Regions from separate parts of the Paenibacillus sp. LC231 genome, predicted to be linked through region 1. Evidence: riboswitches for the same ligand, from Rfam matches in the RefSeq annotation. Region 1 holds a riboswitch; each other region holds the start of a gene.

What was found. Region 1 has a riboswitch for cyclic di-AMP ahead of AK95_RS06315 (hypothetical protein). Riboswitches for the same ligand answer to the same signal wherever they lie in the genome.
Region 2: it holds a riboswitch for cyclic di-AMP, as region 1 does, so the genes downstream of both, AK95_RS21710 (C40 family peptidase) here and AK95_RS06315 (hypothetical protein) in region 1, are expected to answer to the same signal.
Region 3: it holds a riboswitch for cyclic di-AMP, as region 1 does, so the genes downstream of both, AK95_RS16945 (3D domain-containing protein) here and AK95_RS06315 (hypothetical protein) in region 1, are expected to answer to the same signal.

Annotation. Positions count from the first base shown of each region.
Region 1 is NZ_JFOM01000010.1:26,417-36,620, reverse strand. It holds gene AK95_RS06325 (proline dehydrogenase family protein) at 1-445, shown strand, start outside; gene AK95_RS06320 (hypothetical protein) at 506-970, opposite strand; cyclic di-AMP (ydaO/yuaA leader) riboswitch at 1,103-1,276, opposite strand; gene AK95_RS34070 (hypothetical protein) at 1,492-1,641, shown strand; cyclic di-AMP (ydaO/yuaA leader) riboswitch at 1,813-1,981, shown strand; gene AK95_RS06315 (hypothetical protein) at 2,116-2,526, shown strand; gene AK95_RS35290 (potassium-transporting ATPase subunit F) at 2,681-2,755, shown strand; gene kdpA (potassium-transporting ATPase subunit KdpA) at 2,786-4,465, shown strand; gene kdpB (potassium-transporting ATPase subunit KdpB) at 4,487-6,520, shown strand; gene kdpC (potassium-transporting ATPase subunit KdpC) at 6,600-7,226, shown strand; gene AK95_RS06295 (histidine kinase) at 7,229-9,550, shown strand; gene udk (uridine kinase) at 9,959-10,204, opposite strand, start outside.
Region 2 is NZ_JFOM01000037.1:121,534-131,737, forward strand. It holds gene qoxB (cytochrome aa3 quinol oxidase subunit I) at 1-1,841, opposite strand, end outside; gene qoxA (cytochrome aa3 quinol oxidase subunit II) at 1,866-2,789, opposite strand; gene AK95_RS21695 (heavy metal translocating P-type ATPase) at 3,154-5,322, opposite strand; gene AK95_RS21700 (ArsR/SmtB family transcription factor) at 5,505-5,879, opposite strand; gene AK95_RS21705 (flavin-containing monooxygenase) at 6,008-7,045, opposite strand; gene AK95_RS21710 (C40 family peptidase) at 7,310-7,786, opposite strand; cyclic di-AMP (ydaO/yuaA leader) riboswitch at 7,790-7,923, opposite strand; gene lgt (prolipoprotein diacylglyceryl transferase) at 8,177-9,082, opposite strand; gene AK95_RS21730 (disulfide oxidoreductase) at 9,462-9,911, opposite strand; gene AK95_RS21735 (DsbA family protein) at 9,912-10,204, opposite strand, start outside.
Region 3 is NZ_JFOM01000024.1:41,012-51,215, forward strand. It holds gene AK95_RS16895 (ribose-phosphate diphosphokinase) at 1-133, opposite strand, end outside; gene glmU (bifunctional UDP-N-acetylglucosamine diphosphorylase/glucosamine-1-phosphate N-acetyltransferase GlmU) at 215-1,609, opposite strand; gene spoVG (septation regulator SpoVG) at 1,720-2,004, opposite strand; gene purR (pur operon repressor) at 2,188-3,015, opposite strand; gene ispE (4-(cytidine 5'-diphospho)-2-C-methyl-D-erythritol kinase) at 3,125-3,979, opposite strand; gene AK95_RS16920 (small, acid-soluble spore protein, alpha/beta type) at 4,158-4,340, opposite strand; gene veg (biofilm formation stimulator Veg) at 4,575-4,850, opposite strand; gene yabG (sporulation peptidase YabG) at 5,140-6,042, opposite strand; gene rsmA (16S rRNA (adenine(1518)-N(6)/adenine(1519)-N(6))-dimethyltransferase RsmA) at 6,155-7,039, opposite strand; gene rnmV (ribonuclease M5) at 7,036-7,587, opposite strand; gene AK95_RS16945 (3D domain-containing protein) at 7,773-8,960, opposite strand; cyclic di-AMP (ydaO/yuaA leader) riboswitch at 9,232-9,446, opposite strand; gene AK95_RS16950 (TatD family hydrolase) at 9,652-10,204, opposite strand, start outside.

The DNA.
Region 1 (10,204 bases):
GACCGTAATGCAAGCCTACTTGTTCCGTACGGAGGAGGACGTCAACAATTTGATGCATGCCGGCGTAAATCTGCGGTTGGTCAAGGGGGCGTACAAAGAGCCGGGAACCATCGCCTTTCAGCAGAAGCGGGAGGTCATTGACAACTATAAGAAGTTGATCAAAATGCATTTTGATCAGGGAGCCTACGTCGCGATTGCTTCGCACGACGACAACATCATCGACTGGGTGAAGGTGTTTGCCGAGCAGAGCCGCATAGGCAAACAGGAATTTGAGTTTCAGATGCTGTACGGGCTGCGGATGAACGATCAGGCTGCGCTTGCGCAGGACGGCTACCGAATTCGGTGTTATATGCCCTACGGAACGATGTGGTACCCGTATTTCACCCGGCGGCTGGCAGAGAAGCCGGCCAACCTGATGATGGTGCTCAAAAATATGTTCAAGTGAGCGGGGGGAAACGGCCAATTGCAATGGAAGCGAGAACGGTAGCTCTTTCTAGCAGCTGTCCTAGAAGGAATAATACGCCTCCGAGCAGTCCATCAGGAAGGAACGCTCCAGCGGCAGGCTGCCTAACCGCATACGGGTGATGTGCTGTTGCAGATTGGCCTCCAGATCGGCGAGGGCCGATACGGCGAGCTGCATTCGTACGGATCCCCACTGCTGCTGCTTCTGGGCATAGCGAACGGCCTCGGTCACGGGCATACCTCTCAGCCTCGTAAAGACGGATGCCCAGCGGATCAGATCCGCGAATTCTCTTGTGCTTGGCAGGGCATATTCGGCATACCCGGCCGCGTCATTGCAGCTGATTTTGAACAACCCGCAGTTCCAATCTCGGTCGCTCCAGGGGATAAAGCGTTCAGCCGAGCCCCGGTCGAAACGATATATCTCCATGCAGCGGATGAGCTCTGCATTTAATGCAGGCGATTCAGTTTCGATGACGGGGGCCAGTGCGGCCTCGATGAGTTTCGTCATGATCTACGCTCCTTTATAGGAATGTTATATGCACGGCAAAAAGGCCCGGTGAGCAGAGTAACCCCGCTCTCCAGGCCTATTTATCGTTAGAGGCCCTGCTACAGTGGCCGCTTCGCTTAAGGCTCGGGTGGTGTTCTCTCTCAAATCGCGCCTACGAGGTTAGCTGACGGATTCGGGCTTGAGAGCACCCTACCGCGATGCCTGATCATCAGGCCTGCGGATTCACCCCATTCACCAACAGAAGCTCCGTTGGCGGTTTTGGTTCCCCCGTCTCCCGATCTGTCGAGAGCTCAGCGTAAACGAATGTTTCGAATGATGGATGAATCATACGCCGGAGGACTCTAAAAGTAAATGGCCATATTGAACGGATACATTCCGAAAATCGATGAAAACCGTAAAAGAAAACGCGTACATTCGGTCGTGACATCTATTATCATGGCAAAATCTCGGTATCTCGATAGATTGCGATAAATACAAGAAAACAAGAGAAATACATAGTATAGAGCAGAATTCAGGAGATAATGGAGCGAAATCGGTCAGATCCTGTTCGACATAAGGCTACATGTGTTTTTGCTCACATTTACTTCCTGCAAGGCCGGACGTATGATACGAACTATGAATTGACGGACATCGGCGGTTGGTATACAGGCAGCCGTTCCATGAAGACCTAAAGGCTGTGTGAGAGCTGCCGTGCTCTTTATGGATCGAATCTCGGGCGAGGGCAACATGGGCCTTCGCTGGAAATGCAGGATGATGCGACTCTCACCGCTCGAACCTGAAGCTGTGCTGTTTTGTCGGACCTGGATGTTAGTCAATGGCTAATAGAATAACATGCTACTCGTTTTTAATTTTCGCTGAGTCCTTGAATGGAAAAGGAACGGGGGAACCAGTCGGGAGATGAACTTGATCTCTCAGGGGTGAATCCCATGGACAAGATAACGGTCTATGGGTAGGGCGACTCTCACGCCCGAATCCGTCAGCTAACCTCGTAAGCGTATCGAGAGAGGCAACGATTGTCGTGGACTTGGGCCACGGTGTATTTCACCGTGTTCTGATGAAGAAGCCTGCGGGAAGAGTTCTTCTCTTTCCCCAGGCTTCTTTGTTGTTGTCTTCTCTTTCTGAACTTTTTAGGAGGAGAACAAAAGATGGAGAAACCGCAGGAGTTTATCCTGGTATCCGCGCCGAACAAGGCCGGGGAAGAATTTATCCGCCAGCTGATCTATATGCGCATTTCGTTTGCGGCCATAGCCAACAACCGGGTTGAGCAGGAGAGGCTGCGAGAACTAGGCTGCACCAACATGATTCTTATCGATACAAGGGATGAACAAACCTGGATCATTCCCGAGTTTCCCGTCAGCAAGGTGTATTTGTTCGAAAGCAGCTTGAACTTGTGCTGCCGCTATTTACGGATCTGCCGGACATGGACGACGGAGTCGATTTATGTGATTACCCATTCCAGCAATCCGCGATTGATATACAAGGGACTGGGTGCCGATGTGGTGCTTCATACGAACCATCATCAGGTATCCTTCCTGATTACATCCATTGTCAGCTAAGCTTCTTGGCTGATGTGACCATGAGGTTTTAGGAGGTTGTATTCATGCAGGATTTATATATGGTGCTTATCTTGGGAGGAACCTACGGACTGCTCATGCTGTTTATGTCCTGGTGCGGACGGGTCATGTCGGAACCGGAGGTGGATTAGTCGTGATGATCATTTTAATATGCACGCTCTTTATTTTTCTATATTTGATTTATGCGCTGATTCACCCTGAAAAATTCTAGGGGAACAGCTGAAGGAGGAAGGCATTCGTCATGGGCATTTTACAAATTGCCATCGTTATACTCGTTCTGGTGCTGCTGGTAAAGCCGCTCGGAACTTATCTATATCAGGTGTTTCGCAATGAGGGGAATGGAACGGATAAATGGTTCTCCTGGTTGGAGAAACCGATCTTCGCACTGATTGGCTTGAAAGAACGCAAGGGAATGACATGGAAAGGGTATGCCATCAGCTTTGTGATAACGAATATCGTGCTCGTCGCGGCGGGGTATTTGATTCTGCGGATGCAGAGAGTATTGCCCTTCAACCCGAACGGTATCGACAATATGGAATCGACCTTGTCATTCTCTACGATCATCAGCTTTATGACCAATACGAATCTTCAGCATTACAGCGGGGAGTCGGGATTATCCTATATGGCCCAGATGGCCGTCATTACGATGATGATGTTCACGTCCGCGGCGACCGGGCTGTGCGTGGCGATTGCGTTTATCCGGGCGGTGACCAGCAAAGGTACAACCGTTGGCAACTTTTTTGAGGATTTCGTCAAAGCCCACACCCGGGTGTTCATCCCGGCCGCATTTATCATTGCGATGGTACTGGTTGCGCTGCAGGTGCCGCAGACTTTGCAGCCTACGCTCAGCGTCACGACGCTTCAAGGAAGCGAGCAGCAAATAGCTGTAGGGCCGGTGGCTGCACTGGAATCGATCAAGCACCTGGGCACCAATGGCGGCGGGTTTATGGGGGTGAACTCGGCGCATCCGTTCGAGAACCCGTCCCCGCTGACCAATGTCATCGAAATCCTGTGCATGTGGAGTCTTGGGGCGGCGCTTCCGTATACATTTGGTTTGTTCGCGAAGAGCCGCAGACAAGGATGGATCATCTTCTCTGTGATGATGACCTTGTTTATCGGATTTCTGTCGCTGAACTATGCGGCTGAAACCAATGGCAATCCGGCGTTGAATCGGCTGGGCATCGACGCCTCGCAGGGCAGCATGGAGGGCAAGGAGGTCCGGTTCGGGATCGCTCAATCCTCCCTGTTTACGACGGTGACAACCGCGGCCACGACCGGGTCGGTCAACAACATGCATGATACGCTCACGCCGCTTGGCGGGATTACGCCGCTGTCCCTGATGATGCTGAACTCCGTTTTTGGCGGAAAAGGCGTCGGGCTGATGAACATGCTCATGTATGCGATATTGGCAGTGTTTCTGGCTGGTCTTATGGTTGGCCGAACACCCGAATTTCTAGGAAGAAAAATAGAGGCGCGGGAGATGAAGCTGATTGCGGTTGTTATCCTGGTGCATCCATTGATCATTCTGGCTCCGACCGCACTTGCGCTGATGACGGATGCAGGGCAGGCGGGCATTACCAATGCGGGCTTTCATGGCATCTCGCAGGTATTGTACGAATACACGTCTTCCGCGGCCAATAACGGTTCCGGATTTGAAGGTCTGTCGGATAACACGCCGTTCTGGAACATTACAACCGGACTGGTCATGCTATTCGGGCGTTACATTTCGATGATTGCCTTGCTGGCAGTGGGCGGCTCGTTGATGCGGAAGCAATGGGTTCCCGAGACGCTCGGGACGTTCCGGACAGATAATAAGCTGTTTGCCGGCATTCTGATCGCGGTGGTTCTGATTATCGGTGCATTGACCTTCCTGCCAGTACTTGTGCTCGGTCCGATTGCTGAGCATCTGACGATCCGTTAATAGAAAAGGTGGCCTATTTCCATGAATAATACGAGAAAAAAAGCGATGTCCAAAGAGATGGTCCGTCAGGCGCTGAAGGACAGCTTCACGAAGCTGAATCCCGTCCTGATGATGAGAAATCCGGTCATGTTTGTTGTGGAAGCCGGGACTCTGGTTGTTCTGTTGATGACGTTATTTCCATCCTATTTCGGGACAGAGGGCAGTATCGGATTTAATGTGACGGTGTTTGTCATTCTGCTGTTGACGCTGCTGTTTGCAAACTTCGCAGAGGCGCTTGCCGAAGGACGCGGAAAGGCGCAGGCCGATTCCCTTAAGCAGTCGAAGCAGGAAATGACGGCACATAAAGTGATGGAGAACGGAGGGGTACAATCCGTGCCGTCCACGGATCTTCGCAAAGGAGATATCGTGATCGTCACGCAGGGCGAGATGATTCCCGGGGACGGGGAAGTCATTGCGGGCCTTGCGTCCGTTGACGAATCGGCGATTACCGGCGAGTCCGCCCCCGTCATTAAAGAAGCCGGCGGCGATTTCAGCTCGGTCACCGGGGGGACGCGGGTTGTCAGCGATACGATCCGCGTCCGGATTACGAGCGATCCCGGGGAATCGTTTATCGACCGGATGATCTCGCTTGTTGAAGGAGCCTCTCGCCAGAAGACGCCGAATGAAATTGCGCTGAATACGCTGTTGATCGTCTTAACGCTGATATTCCTGATCGTTGTCGTTACGCTGGCTCCGATTGCGAAGTATCTTGGCATCGAGCTGTCCGTTCCGGTGCTGATCTCGCTGCTGGTATGTCTCATCCCGACCACGATCGGGGGATTGCTGTCGGCGATCGGGATTGCCGGCATGGACCGGGTGACGCAGTTCAATGTGCTGGCGATGTCGGGCAAGGCGGTGGAGGCTGCCGGTGACATCAATACGATGATTCTGGATAAGACGGGTACCATTACGTTCGGGAACCGGATGGCCAGCCAGTTGATTGCCGTCGGCGGCGAATCGTACGCATCGCTTTCGCAATGGGCAGGCGTGAGCTCGCTGCTGGATGAAACGCCGGAAGGACGTTCCGTGCTGGAACTGCTGAAGCAGGAAGGTCTCGAAGCAGATTCAAGCATGACGGCTGAGGCGGAATTCATCGAATTTAAGGCAGAGACCCGGATGAGTGGGATGGACCTCAAGGATGGGCGAAAAGTCCGCAAGGGTGCGGTGGATGCCGTCAAGGCTTGGGTGTTGTCGCAAGGAGGCTCCATCCCTTCGGATTTGACGGCAAACGCTGACGCCATCGCGACAGAGGGTGGAACCCCGCTCGCTGTTGCCGTGGATAAACGCATCTATGGTCTAATCTACTTGAAGGATACCGTGAAGCCGGGGATGAAGGAACGGTTTGACCAGCTGCGCCGGATGGGCATCAAGACGATTATGTGCACGGGCGACAATCCGCTCACCGCAGCGACGATTGCCCGAGAAGCAGGCGTCGATGATTATATCGCCGAGAGCAAGCCCGAGGATAAGATTGCTGTGATCCGCCGAGAACAAACCGAAGGCAAGCTGGTTGCGATGACTGGTGACGGTACGAACGACGCCCCGGCGCTGGCCCAGGCCGATGTAGGGCTGGCGATGAACAGCGGTACCACCGCAGCCAAGGAGGCGGCCAATATGGTGGATCTGGATTCGGATCCATCGAAGATTATCGAGGTGGTTGCCATCGGCAAGCAGCTGCTAATGACGCGCGGCGCGCTGACCACGTTCAGCGTCGCGAACGATGTCGCCAAATATTTTGCCATCATTCCGGCAATGTTCGCGGCCGCCATTCCAAGCATGAATGTTCTGAATGTTATGGGACTGGGTTCTCCCATGTCGGCGATACTGTCGGCGCTGATCTTTAATGCCATCATCATTCCGCTGCTCATTCCGCTTGCGATGAAGGGCGTGGCTTATAAACCGATGAGCTCGTCGAAGCTGCTGCAGCGCAATGTGCTGGTCTATGGCTTAGGCGGCGTGATCGTACCGTTCCTCGGGATTAAGCTGATCGACATGATCGTCCATCTATGGATCTAGATATGATAATCGTACCGGGGAATAGAGATAACTCGAAAATGGTTTACGTGGAAGATATGAAGGAAGGGATCGAGGAACCATGAATAATCCATTGCAAAAATCATCACCGGCACCTCATGCTGTGGCGGATGCGGCCCGTATCTCCCTGGGCATGGCCCTAAGAACGAGCCTTGTATTTATCGTGTTATGCGGGGTTCTCTATCCGCTGATTACGACGGGAGCCGCGCAGCTGCTCATGCCGAAGCAAGCCGGCGGCAGCTTGGTCACGGATTCCGGCGGAAAGGTGGTCGGATCGGAATTGATCGGCCAGAACTTTACGGAGCCTCAATATTTTCACGGCAGGGTGTCCAGCATTGAATATAACGGAGCCGGCTCAGGCAGCAATAACTATGCACCTTCCAACCCGGACCTGATCGATCGGACGAAGGCCTCGATTGAAGCGTGGAAGGAGAGCAACCCGGACGTTCCGGTGAGCAAGGTTCCGATGGATCTGGTTACGAATTCCGCCTCCGGATTGGATCCACACATCTCGCCACAGGCCGCGGAAATTCAGATTCCGCGGATCAGCAAGCTGACCGGAATTACGGAGGCAGAACTTAATCAGTTAGTAGAGGAGTATATAGAGGGACGGGACTTGGGCGTGTTCGGTGAACCGCGCGTCAATGTGTTGAAGCTGAACCTGGCGCTTGCCGAGCTTCTTGATTGATCATGGACCCGTTTCGGAGAAAATCACCGGAGGAAATTTTAAGGTCGATTGCGAAGCTCCACCATGGAAGGCTTAAGGTATATATCGGGGCCGTAAGCGGTTCGGGAAAAACCTATCATATGCTTCGCGAAGGACATACCTTGAGACTGCAAGGCATCGATGTTGTCATATGCGCGGTATCCACGATGCAGCGTCCGGAAACGGTCGAGCAGGTCCGGAATCTGGAGCGGGTGCCCAGCATCCATTGGGTGGAGAACGGCGTAAAGAAGAAGGATCTTGATCTGGATCTGCTGGTGCAGCGCAACCCGGAGGTGGTACTTGTCGATGGGCTTGCCCACCGGAACCGGAAGGGGGCGAAGCATGCCACGCGGCTGGATGACATCCGATTTCTGTTAAGCCGGGGGATTAGCGTCATCACGACGGTCAATGTGTATGAGCTGGAGGACGTCCAGGGTATTGCAGTCAAGCTGACAGGCATTAAGGCTAGTTATACGGTTCCTGCCGATACGCTAGAAAACGCAGACGAGGTGGTGCTCATTGATGTAACGCCTGAAACGATGCTGGAGCGGGCACAAGGCGGCTTGCTCGGGGATGGCAGCGTATGGAAGGAGGGTAATCTGGCCGTGCTTCGGGAGCTAACGCTTCGCCTCGTAGCCGAAGGGGTAAACCACTCGCTGGAGCGGCACCGCAAGGAACGGGGATTGGTCGGCCCATCGGGAGCCCATGAGCGAATATTGGTATCCACCCAGTATCATTGGAACGGATCCATTTATATGCGGCGCGGACAGCAGATCGCGAAGAGATTGAACGGCGAGCTTATGGCCGTTACGTTTGTGAATCCGAGGTTAGAGCTCACGAAAGAGCAGGCGGCCTTCAAGCGATCTTTGCTGAAACTGTCGGAGCGTATCGGCGTCAAGCTTGAAGAGCTTCCTCTCCGCTCGCGTAGGAAGCTGGCCGACGTGCTTGTTCAATATGCGTTGGAGCACCATGTGACCCGCATTGTGCTGGGTCACTCGAAGCAGACCCGCCCGCAAGAGATGCGGCAGGGCTCCCTCCTTCAGGATCTGCTGAAGAAAACGCGCGGGATCGATATTTTTATTGTGGCGGATCGGGCGGCGCATGACGGAGAACGGATCATCCCGGCGCAGATCCATCCGCGGCGAGTTTCCTCCGATTCGTTTCACCGATTGAATGAGCAAGAGTTGGACCGGAAGATGGAGCAGGTCAAGCGCGGACGGTTTAAAGTCTATATCGGGGCTGCTCCGGGCGTGGGCAAGACGTATGCGATGCTGCGCGAAGGCAATGATCTGCTAAAGAAGGAGTTGGCCGTTCTTACCGGACTGTTGGAGACGCACGGCCGGATGGATACGCGATCACAGATCGGTGATCTTGAGGTTCTTCCGCGCAAAGAGATGGACTACCAGGGATCACGCCTTGAGGAGATGGATACCGATGAGATCATTCGTCGCAGGCCTGACGTTGTTCTTGTGGATGAGCTGGCGCATACGAATGTTCCCGGAAGCCAGCACAAGAAACGGTATGAAGACGTGCTGGATATTCTGTCGGCCGGCATCTCCGTCATTACGACCATGAACGTGCAGCATTTGGAGAGCTTGAATGATGCCGTCAAGCAAATGACCGGCGTTCGTGTTCGCGAGACGGTGCCTGATCATATTCTGCAATTGGCCGATGAGGTTCAGCTCATCGACGTCACGCCGGAGTCGCTGCGGCAGCGGATGAAGGACGGGAAAATTTATGCGCCTGAGAAAATCCCGCAAGCCCTTGGACATTTTTTTAAGACGGGAAATCTCATTGCCTTAAGAGAGCTTGCCTTAAGAGAAATTGCGGATGATGTGGACGAGAGACTGGAGTCATGGCAGCGCAGCAGTTCGCTGCGGGGGCCGTGGCGGCGCGAGGAGGTTATCTATGTCATACTTGGTGAAGGTCCCCAGGGAGAGCGGCTCATTCGCCGCGGCTTCCGGATCGCCCATCGGCTGAAAGCGGCCTGGTATGTGGCATTCCCTCTGGAGCGGCATCACAGTCTGCCTCTTGATGACGAACAGCGCCTGACGGCGCTTCAGACTTTAACGGAACGTCTCGGGGGAACGTTCACTGTGCTGCCGGTAAACAAGGGGCCAACCCGCGCCGTTTCTTCTCAATTGGTCGCAGCAGCAGATGCGGTCAAGGCCACCCAGTTGATTATCGGGCAGCCGCAGATGGCCGGATGGAAGCTGTACGCCCAGCGGAGAATGATCCGGGGCCTGCTAAGAAGCGCAAGGCATATGGATGTGCTGGTGGTTGCGGATTACGATCCGCACGCTTGACGGCTTAAGCGGAGGGAGCTGAACGTTTTGAGAGGAGCGGGGACACAAGAGGCATTGAAAATGCAGGAAATGCAGGAAATGCAGCAAACGCAGTAAACGCAGTAAACGCAGGAAACCGCAGTAGACGCGGAGAACGCAACAATTCGGAAAGCAAGAACACCGAGAACGAACATGGAACGAACATGGAACGAACATGGAACGAACATGGAACGAACATGGAACGAACCCTCCGGAAGGCAAGAACACAGAAACCCAACAAACGTGGAAACGGAAGAACGCAAACATGACGAGTGAGTTATGCAATACTAACACAATTGACACGGATAACACCAAAAAGCCCACAGACCTATAATTAAAAGGTCCTGTGGGCTTTTCCATGCTGCCAAACTGCTGATACGCAGGCTTGTCCTATGATTCACCCGACAGCGTGCGGTCGCCGGTCAAATATTTCTCGGTCAAGATGGAGAGCAGGCGAATGCCGACTTCATTCTCTCCGCCTTCGGGAATGATCAGGTCGGCATACTTCTTGGAGGGTTCGATGAACGCCTCATGCATCGGCTTGACGGTTGTCAGGTACTGATTATGGATCGACTGGATGGTCCGGCCGCGGTCCTCGATATCGCGTACGACCCGGCGAAGCAGGCGTACATCGGG
Region 2 (10,204 bases), on a different contig from region 1:
CCGATTGTAGCTGCAATGGCGACGCCCCACATAGCGAAGACTAGTGCAAATCCCCATACGAAGAAAATAATCGCCATGATGAATGGTAATCCGCTATTATTCGGCATATGAATTTGATCAATTTTATTTCTGAAAAGTTTGAATCCTTTCTTCTTATAATCCCAGAACGCTTCAGTTGAATTTACCGTTGGAATTACAGCAAAGTTGTATTCAGGTACTGGACTGTGTGTCGCCCACTCTAATGATCGAGCGTCCCAAGGATCAGCCGGAATATCTCTTGATGCAAATCGAGTGCTGTAATAGATGTTATACACGATGAGTACAAATCCGATTAACAGCCCAATTGCTCCAATAAATGAAATCATATTCCACAGACCAAATCCGGTAGACTCTGAATATGTGTACATTCGTCTTGCCTGTCCGTCTAAGCCAGAGATAAACATAGGGAAGAAGGTTACACAAACACCTACTGCAATAAACCAGAATGCCCATTTCCCGATTCTCTCATTTAGCATAAAGCCGAACATTTTTGGCCACCAGTAAGTAAGACCCGCAAGCATCGCAAATACGACTCCTGGAATAATAACCAGATGGAAGTGGGCCACTAAGAACATGGTGTTATGGTACTGATAATCCGCACTGGCCATTCCCAGCATGACGCCGGTTACTCCACCAATGGTGAAAATGGGGATAAACCCTAAGGAATACAGCATGGGAACCGTAAAAACAATTTTCCCTTTTCTAAGGGTGAATAGCCAGTTAAATATCTTGATCCCCGTCGGTACGGCTATAGCCATAGTCGTAATCGAGAAGATACTGTTCACAAGCGCTCCCTGACCCATTGTAAAGAAATGATGTACCCAAACTAAGAATGAAAGTGCAGAGATGGCAACCATGGATATTACCATGGATTTGTAGCCATAGAGATTACGTCGAGCAAAGGTAGAAATAATCTCACTATAAATACCGAATGCTGGCAGGATTAAAATGTAGACTTCTGGATGACCCCAAACCCAGAACAAATTAGCCCAAAGCATGTCCATGCCGCCATCTGCCGTTGTAAAGAAGTTGGTGGCAAATAATCGGTCCATTGTCCCCATGATGAGCGCAATGGTTAGGACAGGAAACGCAAACACAATAATAAGGTTAGTAATCAGCGCGGACCATGTGAACATGGGCATCTTCATCAAGGTCATACCTGGTGCTCTCATTTTTAATATCGTCGTGATAAAGTTGATCCCCGTTATCAAAGTACCCATGCCCGAAATTTGAAGAGCGAACATATAGTAATTCGTTCCTACGGACTGGCTAAACTCGTTCCCGGCAAGAGGGAAGTAAGATGACCAACCAGCATCAGGAGATCCACCGATTACAAAAGAAATGTTAAATAGCATGGCACCGGAAAAATATAACCAATAACTTAAGGCATTTAGCCTCGGAAATGCAACATCCCGAGCGCCAATCTGAAGTGGCACCACAAAGTTCATTAAAGCCATAATAAATGCCATCGCCATAAAGATAATCATGACAACCCCATGGGTTGTAAATATTTCATTATACTCTTGGGCTCCAAGAAGATTATTATCAGGTACAGCCGTTTGTGCACGCATCATAATCGCGTCTGCGCCGCCTCTGAATAACATCAGCAGAGCAGATATGAGATACATGATACCAATACGTTTATGGTCAACCGTTGTTAACCACTCACGCCATAAGTAACCCCATTTTTTATAGTAGGTTAAGCCAAAGATTATCGCGAAAACGGTAAGAGCTATAGCAACCATTGAGGCATAAATTGTCGGCCCCGGGTTGGGGACGGCAAATCGATCGAAAAAATCCATGCTCCTGTCTCCTTTCTGCTGAACTCAATGGTTCATGTTACTCATATTGCTTTCATCAGGATTTTCTTTGCCTTTTTCGTCAGTTGGAGGATCACCTTCAGCATCCGTTTCTTTGGTTGAAGGATGGTGCCCTGCTGGAGGTGGTGAAAAGCCTAAGTGTGTTCCTGTAAATGTGGACTGTCCAAGATGTCCTGGTTCGAGCAGTTCGTTAAATTTCTCTTCGGTGAGAGGTTTAGCTGTTGCTTTAACTTCAGTGACCCAATCATCATATTCTTCTGGAGAAAGTGCTTTTACGCTAAACGTCTGTTGAGCAAACCCTTCACCAGAGAAGTTAGCATTCCGGCCGGTGTATTCACCTGGCACATCAGCTGCAAGATTTAGAGTGTTTACCATATCAGCCATGGCATACTTCTGTCCACCGAGCTGGGGAATCCAAAAACTCGATATGGGTCCGTAAGAATACAGTTTGAATTGAATCGGTCTGTCAGTCGGGATAAACAAGTAATTTAGGGTTTCAATATCTTCTTCAGGATAACTAAAATGCCATTTCCAGTTGGAAGAAGATGCGTATATGACTAAAGGCTCCTCCTTATATCCTTTAGGGATAGCTTCCACTTCATAAGTGGATTTCACCGTTACAAACGAAAGGAAAGCTACGATTAATATGGGGATCGATGTCCAGAGTATTTCGAGTTTGAGACTTCCTTCAATATGAGGAGGTTCATACTCATCACTTTGCTTGGAGGCTCGATACTTCCTTATAATCGAAACATAAAGTGCAATCACAACCACAACAACAATCGCCATGGTCCATATGGATATCATAATGACATCAGCTGTTGTACGAGCTTGCGGTCCCTTCGGATCTAAGACCTTAAGTGGCTCACAACCGGTCAGAATAGTAGCAAAAATAAAAATCAATGATAACGTTGCCCATTTTGTTTTCATGAAGTACCCCTTTCTCATAAATTCAAGTCATACGTTTTTAGATTATCAGATCGCACTCAATAGTTATCTTTCCTTCACTCCTCCTGTCGACTTATACGTGCTTAAACCATTGTATATAATTAAGACTACGCAATGTGGTCTTTTAGGCGATTGTCATAACTCTTTCACGCTTTATTCACCTTTTCAACACAAATCAGCCTCAGAATATTCACAACCACGCTCTGTATTGTTAGATAGTTTATATCCTAATGCCAGGAGATAACATCCGAACCCTTTGATCCTTTCGAGCTTGCTGGTTATAGAACTGCTAAAGAAGGTACTATGGTTATGAAATAAAAAAAGAGCCGCTTACGGCTCTTTGATTTTAACTCTTCATGACACGAACTGCGTTTAATACAGCGAGGAGTGTTACCCCAACGTCGGAGAAAACGGCTTCCCACATCGTTGCAATGCCAAAGGCTCCAAGTAACAAGAACACGGCTTTAACTCCAAGTGCGAAGATAATATTTTGCCACACGATTCTTCGGGTTCTCTTCGCAATACGAATGGCGGATGAAATCTTGGATGGTTCGTCTGTCATAATAACGATGTCAGCAGCCTCAATGGCCGCATCTGAACCGAGTCCACCCATTGCAATTCCCACATCCGCTCTAGCTAATACAGGTGTATCGTTAATACCATCTCCAACGAATATGATTTTCTCTTTTGATGTTTTCTGTTGATCCAGCTTTTCAATTTCTTCTACTTTATGCTGTGGAAGCAGTTCAGCATGTACCTCATCTAATCCGAGTTTGCGTCCCACAGCTTCTCCTACAGTTTTGGAGTCCCCGGTTAGCATAACCGTCTTCTTAATGCCCAGTTCCTTCAATGAGCGAATAGCTTCTGCAGAATCCTCTTTCACCTCATCCGAAATGACAATATACCCTGCATATTCTCGATCAATACTAATGTGTACGATAGTACCTAAATCTTCAGGTTGATCAAATGGAATTTGCTCTCTCTTCATTAATTTCGCATTACCGGCCAAGACTTCTTTTCCACTGACCTTTACTTGAATGCCATGACCAGATATCTCGTTGTATCCTTCCAATTCTTCTTCACGTGTTTCCTGAGCGTATGCTGCTCTTATTGATTCTGCAATCGGGTGGGTAGAGTGCATTTCGGCGTAAGCCGCATATTTGAGCAACTCGTCTCTAGAAATCTCGCCCATGGGATGGATGTTGGTTACCGTAAATGCTCCTTTTGTAAGGGTCCCCGTCTTATCAAAAACAACGTATTTGACATCATTAAGAGCTTCGAGATAATTACTTCCTTTAACCAATACCCCTTTTTTCGAAGCAGCTCCAATACCACCAAAAAATCCGAGCGGAATCGAAACAACTAAAGCGCAAGGACATGAAATAACTAAGAATACTAAAGCACGATAAATCCAATCAGTGAATGTGGCTCCACTTATAATAAGAGGAGGTAGCACAGCGAGCAATACCGCAATAATGACTACCACTGGTGTATAATAGCGGGCAAACTTTGTTATGAAATTTTCTGTTGGTGCTTTTTTACTGCTGGCATTCTGAACTAGATCCAGAATTTTTGAAACTGTAGATTCACCAAAATCCTTGGCCACCTCTACCGTTAACACACCATTCTTATTAATAAATCCACTCAGAACATCTTGACCTGGTTCCACTTCTCTTGGAACCGATTCACCAGTTAATGCAGAGGTATCCACCGCTGACATCCCTTCAATGACCTTACCATCCAAAGGTACCCTTTCGCCTGGCTTTACGACAATATAGTCACCGATTTTAACTTCTTCCGGAGATACACGTTTTGTATCGCTACCCATTTTAAGGTTTGCATAGTCAGGGCGAATATCTAAAAGAGCACTGATGGACTTTCTAGAACGATTTACAGCGATCCCTTGGAACATCTCCCCAACCTGATAGAACAACATCACGGCGACACCTTCAGGGTATTCCTGAATGGCGAAAGCACCAAGTGTTGCTATCGTCATAAGGAAGTTTTCATCAAAAACCTGGCCGCGAACAATATTTCTAGCTGCCCGAAAGACAATATCTCCACCTATAACAATGTAAGCTACTGCAAACAGTGCAAATTCTAAATAACCGGAGAAAGAAGAAAATAAGCCAACCGCAGCAATAGCGGTACCAAACAATAAACGAATTAACATCCGTTTCGTATTTTCATTTCCATGTTCATGAGAATGTCCGTGATCATCTTCATGACCGTGACTGTCCTCTGAATGTAAGGCCCCTGCTGCAGATTTGTTCTTTTCAATTACTCGGATATGAGGCTCTAGTGTTTTCACTTTCTCCTTGGCTTTCGATACAATGTTTTCAACCTGTCCGTTCGCAGTTTCCATCGTTAGTGTCTTCGTTACAAAATTAACGGAACAGGAACTTACACCTTCAATTTTCTTAACACCATTTTCGATTTTCATTGCACAATTAGCACAATCTAATCCTTCTAATATCAATTCTTTTTTAACCCTTTGTTGTTGAGCTTCCATCATATAATCTCCTTTCCACCAACCTTGCCGTACACACATGAACAATTATTCATATGTTATTTAAACTCATTATATTCAAATGAAAACTTAGTTGTCAATTATTTCGTACATTCTCCTCTAAATTAGGTGAAGACTTCTAAACACATCAAAAAAAGCACCAGCAGCTGACTGCGGGTGCTTTCATGTTATTCTCCATGCATTGTATGTTGTAGGGTTTGTGTAAAAATCTGCTCGATGTGCGTATCATCCAATGAATAAAACACCGTCTTGCCCACTTTACGACGTTTTACGATCCTCATATTACGAAGGTATCGCAGTTGATGCGAGATCGCTGACTGTCCCATCTCGAGTAATACAGAGAGATCATGGACACATAATTCTTTCTGCAATAAAGCATTGATCAATTTAACCCGAGTAGGATCACTGAAGGCTTTAAACCAGTCTGCCACTTGAACAGCTGCTTGCTCATCAATCATTTCGGCCTTAACTTGTTTTAAATCAGCCTCTGATCCAAAGCATGATGTGTCACAATCTTCAATCAAGGGATCCTTCTGCTCCATTTTCGTAATCACCATCCTATTTACCATTACCACTTATTTTATAGCAAAGGCACAAAAAACGAAAGGATTACGATTAACAATCCGAATTTTGTCAGAAGAAAAAGTCTCGAACGACTTCTACCCTATTTTTATTCTCTCAGTAGATAATCAACAATACGCTTAGCATCATACTTCACCCATCCAAGCAGCGCTGACCCTCTTGATGTTTGCCACGGTAATCCAACAAAGTAGAGTCCTTTTACAACGGATACACCTTCCATATGATCAATATGCCCATCTTTAAATGCCGCTTCTATATCTATCCAGTGATCATCACGTTTAAAACCTGTAGCCCAGATAATGTTGTCGATATGTATGGGAGATTCTTCGTTCTGAAAATACACCGTTTGATCTACTATCTTTTCCGTCCTTGCATGAAGTTGTATCCTTCCTTGTTGAATGAGCAGCTTTAACTCTTTTCCATAAATCTGTTCTGGCATTGCATGCAACCATTTACCTAACGTACTTTTGCGGTTTGCTGTTAAAAAGCCCACCTTGTCGAAATACCAAAAAATACTCTTCCCGAAAATATGTAACGGTTTATACTGGATCTCACCGCTTGCAGACAGATGCACATCAAAATCATCTGCCAACTCACTGGCAATTTGGGCCCCAGAGTTTCCTGCACCTACAACAAGAACACCCCCTTCCTTGAGATGGTTCTTATTTCGATATTCAGAAGAATGTAATTGTATAACTGCATCACCAAGCTTGTCATGAAAGGAAGGAACTAGTGGCTTCTGAAAAGGACCGGTGGCTACTATAACTTTTTTTGATCTAAACGTACCCTTCGTTGTGGAGACTTCAAAGATTCCATTGTTCATGGTTAATGATGTAACTTGTGTATTGCTTTGAACAGGAAGTTCTAAACGCTTCGCATAATTTTTCAAATAATCGGCAACCTCATTTTTATGTGGTAAACCTTGAGGATCACCTTGAAAGGGAGCACCAGGTAAACTATTATACATTCTTGGCGTAAACAGATGAAGAGAATCATAGCGGTCTCTCCATGAATCACCAACCTCCCTGTGACCATCAAGGATGAGGAAATTCACTGAATTTTGTTTGAGATAGTAAGCAGCCGCAAGCCCGGCCTGACCTCCACCGATGACAATAGTATCTAACATATAAATATCATACCTCCTATAATATTTTTACTTAAAGTATCATATGAGCATTTATTCATCAATAATGAATATCTCAATATTGAGTATCGGCAGAAATGTAGATCTTCTATATAGGCATCAAGTATTTGGTGTTTTGTACACTTAATTATAAGTACAAACGTATGTCTAAGAAGGAAACACGATTGCAAACCTATGAGGGTAACATTGAATTGAAATCATAAAACAAGCCCTTCATTTATGAAGGGCTTGTTCATTTTAATTATTTCAGTTGTAACTTCCGACCATCATCATGTAACTTTTTTGACTAATGGTTCTTCTTGCAGTTACATAACGTTGTTTGTAATAGGTTTCTGACAGTTTACTTATCCTTACACCCTTACTACTGGACGAATGTGCAAATTGACCATTGCCAATATAGATTCCAGCATGAGAAATTCCCCTGCCACTCGTATTAAAAAAAACTAAGTCACCCGGTCTCAGATTAGCTTTTGAGACTGGAGTACCCACTTTGGCCTGAGCACTCGATGTACGTGGCAAATCTAAGTTGAATTTATCAAAAATGTAAAGAATAAAGCCGGAGCAATCGAAACCACTTGAAGTTGTACCTCCCCATTTATAGGGTGTTCCAACGACTTTACTTACTTCAGTAGTCAACTTAGGTTGATTATCTGCAAACGCACTGGCTGCTCCCGAAGATAATATAATGGCAGACCCTAACAACGACAGTAAAATTTTCTTCAAGATTATTTCTCCCTTCGATGCCTACGGAGTTAGCTGAGGGTTCGGTAGAAGGATCCCTATACTCCCTTTACTACAAGAATAATTCACCCAAAAATGGTTCCCCCGTTTTCAAAAACGAAATTCGGCACAATTTATGAATTTTTTGTAACCCTACATAATGTAGTCCATTTTTTCTCGATTGTCAATCTTATCATTAGAATTCTTTCCCTCCTTAAATTAATGTTAAGATTTGTTCAAATCCCGTACCTATTGGACTTATATCAGGACATTATTCAAAAAGAATTCATTTTGAACGCAGAAGCAAATAAAACAATAGTGTAATACTTTTGCAGAGGTTCGAAATATAAATAGCAGTCGAACCAAGGTCGACTGCCTCTTATATTAAATTAATTAAGGTCTATTGCTGGCGATTGGGTCTGCATATCGTTCCTGATGTTTTCTAAACCTTCGGTTTGCAATAAGGCTTATGGCAATAAGGACAATCAAGACACTTAATAGCTGCGAAACACGAACAGTACCATAACTCATTTCGCCTTCGTGAAACAAAAGCCCCATCGGTGACCAAAGCAATTTCATCAACGCTGCAAGCCAGTTAGAGGCATACCAAGCTAAACTGTCGGTACGCAGTCCTTCGATAAAAAACCGTCCAATGGAATACCAAGTGAAATAAGTCAAAAATAATTCCCCTGAACGTAGAAAAGGCTGACGTCTCAACCATAAGAGCAACAACAAACCAACAAAATTCCATATGGACTCATACAGAAAGGTCGGATGATAATAGACACCCTCGATATTCATTTGATTGACAATAAAGTTAGGCAGATGTAATGTTGTTCTGAGAAAATCCTCAGATACTGGCCCTCCGTGAGCTTCTTGATTTATAAAATTTCCCCAACGCCCGATCAATTGTCCTATAATCAATCCCGGAGCACATAGATCTGCAATGCGCCAAAAATTATAGCCACGCAAACGAAAGAAAAAAATCATAGCCATAATCGCTCCGATTAAAGCTCCGTAAATGGCGATTCCACCATTCCATATTTTGAAAACGTCCCAGAAGTTATTGCGGTAATCTTCCCACTTGAATACGACATAGTAAGCTCTAGCCCCGACGATAGCGGATGGCACGCCTACAAGTACCATATCCAAAAAGAACCCCGGATGGATCTGATACCGTTTGCCTTCTTGTATAACAACGATAAGACCTATGAGTGCAGCTACGCTTAAAATAATCCCGTACCAGTATAATTGAATTGGCCCTAATCGAAATGCAATTGGATTAATCGCCTCGTACAAATCCTTTCACCTCAATCCCACATCGTTTGTAACCGATGTATTGAGTAGTTCATAATTAATTAAACACCCTATATTTACATAAGGAAGGCGATACACTTTGAACAATGATACTTTTCTTTCACTTCTCAAGCCTAGGATTATGATTTTAAGCTCACTGTTACTGTTTACTATGATTAGTATCGTTTTTCTGACGGATATCTATTTTATCGATTTCAACAATACCGTTCATTTGATAGCATATTATATCTGTCCGTTTGTCATCCATTTACTATTATCCCTTTTCGTGAAGAACAAAGTGTCCTGGTTACTTGGTGCAACGCTAACAACTATTATCTCATTAGTACTGATTCTAGTAGTGGTTTTGGTGTTTTTTTAGCTGTTAGGAACCTGATTTTGGGTTCACACCAGTCTCAGATCTTGTAAGTATCATTAAGATTGTAATTAAAATAAAGGCTACTAATGCGAGAAAAGGAATCGTTATAAAACCAAACCAATTAATGTATTGTACATTACACGGCACCCCGTTCGTGCAGGGCTTGATCTCCTCAAATCCAGGGACTTTCTGCTCCAAGTAATGAAATAATGAAACGCATGCTCCAAAAATCGAAAATGGAAGCACATATTTTTTTATCCTTGTCTCACTGTAAAAAGCCGCAATTCCTAGAATGATACTGAGTGGATACATTAGTATTCTCTGATACCAGCACAATTCGCAAGGAATAAATCCTCTTATCTCGCTAAAATAGAGACTTCCAAGCGTTGCTGTAAGTGCGACAACCCAGGCTAAATATATTGTTTTGTCACGTACCACTACTCGATCCTCTCCCATCTATTCCTTAAGTTGCGCATTGATTAAGGAAGATATCTCCTCATAATCAAACGGGTTCGATACCATAACATTATTGATCATAATCGTTGGTGTTTGTTGTATATTATATTCACGGACTAATTCCTCATCTAAACTAACTTGGTCTTCGATCTGCTTACTTCCCATATCTTCTTTAAGCTTCGCTAGATCAATATTGGGCGTATATTCTTTAGCAAGCTCCAGCGCCTTATCTGGGGTTAGCCATGCGTTATCATGCTCCTCTGTTGCAGGTTGTGCATTAAATACTTCATGGT
Region 3 (10,204 bases), on a different contig from region 1:
GAATCTCGCCGTCGCTAAAGCTGGTTGTATGCGATTCCCCCATCGGAATGCCGATATAATCGGCGATTTGATGGGCAAGTTTAGGATTGGAATTACACGTGAATATTTTTAATTTAGAATCAAGATAAGTCATAGAATAAAAACCCTCCGTGCTGGTTCGTTGAATTAGGTATCCGATCACCGCTTCATATCTTGGTAAAGGAAGCAGGGATAATTACGATTTCTTGTTCTTCTTGGCGATGGCGCGTGCCCGGATCTTCTCTGCGTACCCTGGCTTGTTCTCCTGACGCGTTCTGGCGATGGCCAGATCGTTATCCGAAACGGAATGCGTAATGGTAGAGCCTGCAACAACGAATGCGCCCTTGCCCACCTTCACCGGTGCAATCAAATTCACATTACTGCCGATAAATGCATCATCTTCAATTTCGGTAATGGACTTATTATAACCATCATAGTTGACTGTAATCGCACCGCAGCCGATATTAACGTTTTTGCCGACTTTGGCATCACCCACATAACTGAGATGAGATACTTTAGAGCCGTTATCAATCGTGGCGTTCTTCACTTCAACGAAGTCCCCCACCTTTACATCATCCCCCAGCTTGGCGCCTGGACGAAGATAAGCATACGGTCCTACGGAGGTCCGAGAGCCGACTTCAGCACTGCTGAGCACCGAATGTTTGACGCTGGCACCATCCGCAATAACGGAATCCTCGATATCGGTATCCGGTCCGATCACGCAATCTTCACCGATCACCGTATTCCCTTTCAGGACGGTGCCGGGATAGAGCACGGTATCTGAACCAATCTTAACATCAGCTCCGATATAGGTTGAAGACGGGTCAATGATCGTAACACCGTTCAACATGTGCGTGCGGTTGATGCGTTCTCTCATGAAGCCTTCGGCTTCCGACAGCGCCAGACGGTCGTTGACGCCAATCGATTCCGCGTAATCATCGGTCTGATAAGCAAGCACGGTCTCGCCGGCTTGTTTCAGAATACCGATGCAATCGGTCAGGTAATATTCCTGCTGCGCATTCTGGTTGGTTACATTGTCCAGTGCAGCAAATAGCTTTTTATTGTCAAAACAATAGGTACCGGTATTAATTTCAGTAACGGCGTCCTCTTCCGGACTGCAATCTTTCTGCTCAACAATCCGAAGTGCGCTGCCATCCTCGCCTCGAATGACCCGGCCGTAGCCTTTCGGGTTATCCATATGCGCGGTAAGCACCGTAGCGGCCGCATTGTTGCTCTCATGCAGCTTCAAAAGATTCTCCAGTGTCTCGGACGTCACCAGAGGAGTATCCCCGCAAATGACAATCGTGGAGCCTTCTTCGCCGCCAAGTAATTCCTTGGCTTGCTTCACGGCGTGACCCGTTCCGAGCTGCTGCTCCTGCAGTACATACTCGGCTGCGTCTTGCAGATAGGTGCGAACCGCTTCCGCGCCGTGGCCTACGACCACAACACTGCGTTCACAGTTTACCTGTTGTACGGTTTGCAATACATGTCCGACCATCGGCTTGCCACAAACAGGATGCAGCACTTTATATAGTTTGGATTTCATACGTTTGCCCTGCCCAGCGGCGAGCACAATAGCAAATCTTTTCAAGGGCCATGCCTCCTCCTCTTGAACTCACTACTGAATATATATCATTCTACAAAAAAAGAAAAGAGAGCCACAGGTATGGCTCTCTTTTCCTTGAACCCCAATTGTAAATCTTAAGCGCCTTCTTCAATCACTTCTTCTTCAGTAGCCGCTCGCTCATACTCGGCCAATACAGCCGATTGAATTTTCTCGCGAGTACCGGAAGAAATGGGATGGGCAATGTCGCGGAATTCTCCATCAGGAGTGCGTTTGCTCGGCATTGCAACAAACATTCCATTGTTTCCGTCGATGACGCGAATGTCGTGAACGACAAATTCATTATCGATGGTAATGGATGCGATTGCCTTCATTCTCCCCTCAGAGTTAACACGGCGGAGTCTGACATCCGTAATTTGCATATGTGTTCACCACCTTTTTCCATCAGAGACTTGGTGTATAATTCCACACAGCAAACCAGAAATCCTTCTTTTTTCTAATACAAAATGTCCTAAAAACAGGAATTTTTTTTAGAATGTGATATTTTCGACAGACTTCGGGCTAATTCGAATGAAAACGCTATTATATCGACAAATATCGCGACTCTATTTTTCGAAATAATTACCAGGGTTGACGGTAATTCTCTTCGTTTTGGAGTCCACATCGCTTAAGATGGCCAGTGAAATATAGTCCTCCAGAAGTCTTTCCTCGGTTTCCACCGCTCCCGACTCTACCAGCACACCGACACCTGCGACTTCAGCATTAAATTCACCCAGCAGATCAACCATTCCCTGAATGGTCCCGCCTGCCTTCATAAAATCATCCACGATCAGCACGCGGGAGCGTTCCTTGAGCGCCCGGCGGGATAATGACATGGTATGGATGCTCTTGTGCGAGCCCGACACATAATTGATGCTTACGGCCGACCCTTCGGTCACTTGATGGTCCCGGCGAACTAGTACGACCGGCAGGTTCAGTTGGGCCGCTGTCGCATAGGCCAGTGGAATCCCTTTGGTTTCCACGGTCATGACTACATCGATATCCCGGTCGGCGAACGCCGTGGCAATGATCTTGCCCGCCTCGTTCATCAGCGAAGGTTGTCCGAGCAGATCAGACATGTACAAATATCCGCCCGGCAAAATCCGATCCGATTGCTGGAGCTGCTGGCACAGCTCCTCCGCAAACCGTAGGGCATGATCTTTGCGCAGCTTCGGAATGTATCTGACTCCTCCCGCTGCGCCGGCCAGGGTCTGAAGTTCTCCGAGTCCCTCGCTCTCGAACACGTCCTTAATAATCGCCAAATCCTCACTGATGGATGACTTGGCTGCTCCATATCGCTCGGCGAACGTCGTCAGCGGAATCAGCGTATGCGGTTTAGATAGTAAATATTGGGTCATATCGACCAATCGTTCGCTTCGTTTTAATTTTTTCACCTAGGGTTCCTCGCTAAATCCGAATATTATATGTTAAATATAACACCTTTGTACGTATTTATACAACTTTGTTTGAAATTCGACCCCGAATTGTCAAACATAACCGTTTCTAAGTCAGCAGGCGAACGGCATACACTTCCTTGCAGAACCCCCGCAGGCCATTGTAAATCCGGGCTACCTTGGATTCCTTGGAGACCAAGCCGAAGACCGTAGGACCGCTTCCGGACATGAGCGCGCCGTCAGCTCCCAATTTCAGCATTCCTTCCTTTAGCTGCTGAACTTCCGGGTGCATCTTCAAGGTAACCTCCTCCAGAACGTTACCCAGCGATTGGCACATCTGCTGGAAGCTGCCTTGCGTAAGCGCCTCTACCATGCGCTCTGCCGATGGATGGCGCTGAATCTGATCGCTGCGCAAACGGCCGTACACTTCCGCCGTCGACACGTTGATCGGCGGCTTCGCCACGATCACCCAGCACTGCGGCGGGTTCGGGATCGGCGTGAGTACCTCCCCGCGCCCTGTAGCCAGTGCGGTGCCGCCCGTTACGCAGAACGGCACATCCGAGCCGAGCTCTGCGCCCAGCGCGAGCAACTCCTCCTGGGGGATACCCAGTCCCCAGAGGCGGTTCAAGCCGCGCAGTGTCGCCGCTGCATCACTGCTGCCTCCTGCGAGTCCCGCCGCAACGGGAATTTTCTTGTCCAGGTGAATATGTACACCCTGTTTCACGTCGTAGCGCTCTTTAATTAGTCTTGCTGCCTGAAAGGCCAAATTCTTCTCGTCCAGCGGTATGTACCCTGCCTGTGAGGTGATGATGATGGTGTCCCGCTTCTGTTCGGACATTTCGAGCCGATCGGCGAGGTCGATCATCGTCATGACCATCTCTACCTCATGAAAGCCGTCAGGACGTTTATGAAGTACATCCAGCATTAAATTGATTTTGGCCGGTGCTTTTTCGTATATTTTCAAGAACGTTCACCTATCCTTAGCTTTTCCCATATGCTTGAACTTAACATATTCGAGGAAAAACATCTAATGCCTCTATATTAACAAACTCAGGCTTTGAAGTCATGGGACCGTTTGATGGAGGTAAACAAACAGGGGCTTCCGCTTAACCGGAAGCCCCTGCCGCGTTATGGTCTTTCTCTTACAGATCGGATTTGCGGGCTGCCCGCTCGGCGAGCTCAATCGCCCGTTTTACCATGTTGCCGGCATCCTTGGCCTTAATGCCTCCCCAGCCTTCTTTTTCCACGGTATCGTAGAATCCCAATTCCTTAGCCAATTCGGTCTTCAATTGATCGGACATAATGCTTCGTCTTCTCCTGCTCATCAATCCCGCCTCCTTGGAAAATGTATTGAGTATGGCATGAATAGCATCCGGCGCGATGCAGTGACCTTTTACGATCCTCTGCAAGCTTAACCTCCATCACCGAATATAGAACGGATAAAGAAGGCTTCGCGCAGCCTTAGTATGTGTTCAACTTCCGCTTGTCATTCTCCCCGGTTCGATGGCAACAAAAAACAGCCTCCCTGTAAGTGGAGACTGCTCTCTCATGACATATCGTTATGACTTGATATAGGTGATTCGCATCTCGTTGTCATCACCGGTTACCATGATTTCCACGGTTTCGGTCAGAATATCGGCATAACTGTAGGACACACGTTTAAAAGTTTGCTGGTCTTGATCCAGCTTCACAATGAAAACAGAAGGGTACGTTTCTTCCAAAACACCAGTACGCTCGACGGTCTTCCGACGGCCACCGTTAGCCCGAAGCGTAATTTTTTGCCCTAAATGGGCATCGAGACTGCGTTTGATTTCCAACAGCGCGTTTTTAGCCATTGTCGACGACCACCTCTTTCCTTGTCCATTATACAAAAGATTCAGTCATTTGTCAATTCAAAAACATTAATTATATCAGCATCAAAAATATATTGTCAACGTATTTTTTTTGACCCTGTATTTCTCGTGTGCATTTGCTTTAATATGTGCTAAATTGACAAGCTTTATGTATTTTTTTTGACAACTTTCTTAAAGAATTGAAACAAAAAATAAAAAACCCCAGCTTGTGGGGTTCTTCTCGGGTCTTTCTTCAACGGCCGATAAGCGTCTTTCAGAACACAGTATGAGCCTAACTGACCGAAGGCGTAACCTTCAATGTGGACAAATCCTGCAGCTTGGGCAGACCGATCCGGTAGCTGCCTCTCGTCTCGATTCCGCCCACGCCCTGGCTGCCGCTGATCGTATGATGAACGACATCATGAATGTTCACGGTATCCCTGACCGACGTATAGGCTGCCTTGGCGGCAACGTAGACGGGATCCAGCGCATGAATGAGGATCCGCCCCGGCGAGCTGGCAAAATTGGCTCCTGCCTGCAGCAGCGCTTCAAAATGCGATTGACACGCCCCGGCCACAATGACCAGGGAATCCAGATTCCGCTCATATTGACGTGCTACCTGAATGGCCGTGACAAAGTTGTGTGAATTCTTATAGCTGTCCAGGCTATATAAATCGTATGGCTGTCGTCTCTTCAGAACTCCATCATGACCTGTAATTACCACGATATCAGGTCTTACCCGCGGAAGAAGACGATATAATGAATCGGCCATCCCCGACTCATTGATATAATGGCCTTCCGCTGGGACCCGAAGCTGATTGTACAAGGTCAAACTCTTCTTCAGGTATTGGGGATCCCCATCCAAATGCAGCACTTTGCCCGGCACGTCAAAATATCCTTTATCCGCAAGCTGGCCGCCTTCGATATTGCGCAGGCTGGCCAGTTGACGCTCGCTCTGCTCCTGTCTGTGCTTCTGCAGGCGGTCGAGCGACTCATTGGCTTTGATCTGTGCCTGCTTTGTTCGTTCGCTTAAGGTGGGATGCGGGACCGTGACCAGATCATCAACGGGAGCATCGGCCAGTAACCGGAATTCCGTCCCTTTGATGACGATATTGTTATTTTGCCGCATGCCTTCTACCCGGAACGTTACATCGCCGCCGTAGGATTTACGAACGACCAAGTCTCCCAAGTTCATCACAACATCACCCCTACCCTATGGTATGGGCCACTGTGACTATTGGTTCTTGGAAACATCAATTTATCGCGTCGAGACCCTCCTCGGGTCTATGGGCGCTCTAATGGCTGTATTAGCGAATATCCGCGTTGTACAATATGTTGCTAAGCCGGGCATACTCTTCAATACTAAGGGTCTCACCGCGCCGTGAAGGCTCGATGCCCGCCTCCTGCAGCAGCTGCTCCAGCCGTTCACGGCCCTCTCCCGGAAAGAACCGGCTCTTCAGATTGTTGGCAATCGTCTTCCTCCGCTGTGCGAAAGAGGCCTGGACCACCTCGAAGAAGAAGCTTTCATCTTCTACGTTGACAGGAGGCTGTTCCCGGACCACCAAGCGAATAACGGCCGAAGCGACATTCGGCTGCGGGATAAACACCGTATGCGGCACAATACAGACCAGCTTAGGCTCACTGTAATATTGAACGGCAATGCTAAGGCTACCGTAATCCTTGCTTCCCGGTGCGGCCGCCATCCGCTCTGCCACTTCTTTCTGAATCATCACCACGATGTTCTCCAGCGGCAGCTTCTCCTCCAGCAGCTTCATGAGAATCGGCGTCGTCACATAATATGGCAGATTCGCAACCACACTTACCTTCGATACGCCCGCAAAATCCTGACGGAACAGCTCATGAAGATCCACCTTCAGGACATCCCCATGATGCACCTTCACATTCTCATAGGGCTCCAGCACCTCCCGCAGGATGGGAATCAGGCGCTGATCAATTTCGACCGCGGTGACGGTTCCTGCCGTCTGTGCCAGCTTCTCGGTTAACGCACCGATCCCAGGCCCTATCTCAAGCGCTCCCTTATCTTCATCCAGTCCTGCAGCCTCCACGATTTTATACAATATATTCTGATCGATGAGAAAGTTTTGACCCAGACTCTTCTTGAAGGAGAATCCATGCCGTGAGATGATCTCCTTCGTCCGTCTTGGTGTTGATATATCCTCGATCCGATTCATTGGCTTACGCCCCCTTCTTCCAGCTGTGCAAGTGCGGCCAGAAATTCTTCCCGCGATATTTGAAACATGGCCAATCGTTTATGGAATTGCTTGCTGTTGCAATATCCGATCCCGAGCAGGTCTCCCATTGTCATACGCCTTGCAGCAGCCTCCGGATGGGCTGATAATCCAGCCTCCAGCATGTCCTCCAGACTGATCAGGCTCTCTCCGCCCTCAAAGGAGGTATGGACCCGTTCCAGCGCACGCCGTATCGCTTCCGGCGAGGCATTCTCTACGCCGATATCCCCTTTGCGGGTAGCATCCGCTTCCGGAATAAAGGCATGCTTGCAGCCAGGGACACCCTGATCCACAATTTTGCGGATCCGCTCCCCTGCATGGTCAGGATCGGTTAATATAATAACGCCTCTGCGCTCCTGAGCAAGCGCTATGCGTTTCAGGATTTGTTTATTGATCGCTGAGCCGCCCGTTTCAATCGTATCCGCTTCTACGGCCCTTTTAATGGCAACGGTATCGTCTCTGCCTTCCACAACAATCACTTCTTTAATCATGCGTTTGTTCTCTTCCTTCCCAAGAAAACAGGCTTGTACAACCTCTAGGTTCTACCATCTTAGCCCTATATACTCCGTTCTTAACAAAACAAAAGAAGAGGAAATATTCCCTCTTCTTCATCATTATATATTATAAGCTAAATAGTATAGCATTAGAATGGTATTGTAAATTGGAATTCATGCGTCTAGTTCAATTCAGGTTTAACCGGACCGATCACGTAAACGGTGCGGCCGCTCTTCCGGCCGAAATTTATGGCCGATTTCAGTGAATCATAATAAACATCGATTTTGTTGCCTTTGATGGCACCGCCCGTATCTTCTGCACGACGGAAGCCAATGCCTTCGATATAGACCCACCAGCCGATCGGGATGATGTTAGGATCAACGGCGATGGTGCGTCCTTCTGTAACGCGTGTGCCGGATGCCGTGCGTGTACCGATTCCCTGCTGCTCAGCGGAATACGCCGTCATCGACACGTTGTTCAATACCTTGCTGTATTTAAAATCAACGCCTGCCCGAGAAACCACATTGTTCTCGACTGCCTTGGCGGTCGTTACTTTTTTCGTGCCGGACAATTTAGCCGGTTTAGCCTTTACATCGGTGGCTGCCGCCTGGACGATGACAGGCTTCTCCACTTTTTTCGTGCCAACGGCAATGATTTTATCCTTCGTTCTGCGTTCAATCTCTTGGGAGACCTTCGTCTTGGAAACCAGCTTGCCATTGTGGTAGACCTTCTCATAATGGTTCACCATGAGACCAGGCTCGCCCCGCTGAATAACGCGGTTATCCCCTCTCTCAAGCGATGGGTCGGCTGTTTTGATCACGCGGAAATTGCGATCCTCCGTCTCCTTAACTTTTTGTTTCGTGACGCGAACGACATCGATATTCATATTGCTGGTCAGCTTCGTGTTCTGTGCCGGTTGTACTATATCTTCACCCTGGATCGTAATACCAGCCTCTTTAAGTACATGATCAACCGTATCCTGGGATGTAAATATGGTTTTGGTTGTGCTGCCTACTGTAACTTTGACTGGAATTGCCCGGTCAATGATGATCCGGTCTCCATCCTCGATCGCGCCGTTTAAAGGCATCGAAATCTGATCCTGGGGACTCAACGTGATCGCTTGCTCATCCAGCAATTCCTGCAGCAATGATCCACGTGTTTCAACTGTGGTGACACGACCATCGACGACAAGCTGGACTTCCTTGCCTGCCTGATCATGTACGACCAACGATATGAGAAGTGATACCGTAACGGCACCCATGGCACCGAGCAACATCAGTTGACGCAAATTGTCATGCTTCCATCTCAATGCGTAAGACATGCTGGATGATTGTGATTCATGGGTTTCTTCAGGTTGAAAAATGCCCACTATTCCATCCTCCTTCATAGTCCCGCCGTCTAGGTAAACGCATGAATGCATTTGACGTGACTATAGCAATTTTTCTCACAAGGCGCCCTGCTATCTATCTACACCCTGCGTCAATTCCCGTCTTTCCGTCCATGTACCACCACCCCTTGTTTACCAAGAGTATGATGATCCCCTCTCCATTATTCAAAAATAAAAGAAAGCCATTGAAAGAGTACTAGAGGCTCTAACGTGGCTTCCTGATGATTAGAATCATGGAAATGGTATGCACGAGAATTCCCCTCTTATTTCGCTTACGGAGTTAGCTGTCGGGTTCGGACGTAAGAGAGACGCCCTAGATCCGGATACCCGCTCATGGCGAGATCCTTCAAATTCACCCCAAAGACCCGAAAAAGAAATCAAATACAGCTGCGCGCATTCAGACCAGTATGCACGGCGGTATCGGTTCCCCCGTTCCCCAGAATTTCGGAGATTAAGCGAGACGGTTCATGAAATATTCGGCCGCGATCTGCACATCGCAGCTTCTTATCACTGAAAAGATGATATCCTGTTTGTATGCAGGTTGTAAAGCAACATTCAACCACATTTTCTCATGTAAAAGGTTAAAATATTGTAATATCAACGCCTTTTCTGATTAAAAAACTTTAATTAATCGAAAATGCTCTCTTTTTCATCGCTTTTGCTCTCGTTTTCGTTAAATACCAAATCGTTCCAGCGCATTTTGGGTGGTAATTTGGGCCAATTCCTCATAGGACAACCCCTTAATTTCGGCTGCCGCCTCCGCCACCAATTTTACATAAGCAGTCTCATTTCGTTTCCCGCGGAAGGGATGAGGTGTTAGGTAAGGGGAGTCCGTTTCGATCAATAATCGGTCAAGCGGAACCTGCGCCAAAACCTCTTTGGGCTGCTTTGCATTTTTGAAGGTAATCGGCCCGCCAAACGAAATATGGAATCCCATATCGAGACATATTTTGGCCGTTTCCCAGCTTCCGGAGAAGGAATGCATGACACCGCCCACCTCGGAGGCTTTTTCCTCGCGCAAAATTCTCACGATATCTTCATGCGCATCCCGATTATGAATGACAATCGGCATGTTCAATTCCCGGGCCAGTCCGATCTGGCGCCGAAGCACTCGGTGCTGAACTTCTTTCGGAGACGTATCCCAATAATAGTCCAAACCGATCTCTCCTATAGCCACCACTTTCTCGTGACTACACAAAGAGGCGATCCAATCCAGGTCATGATCC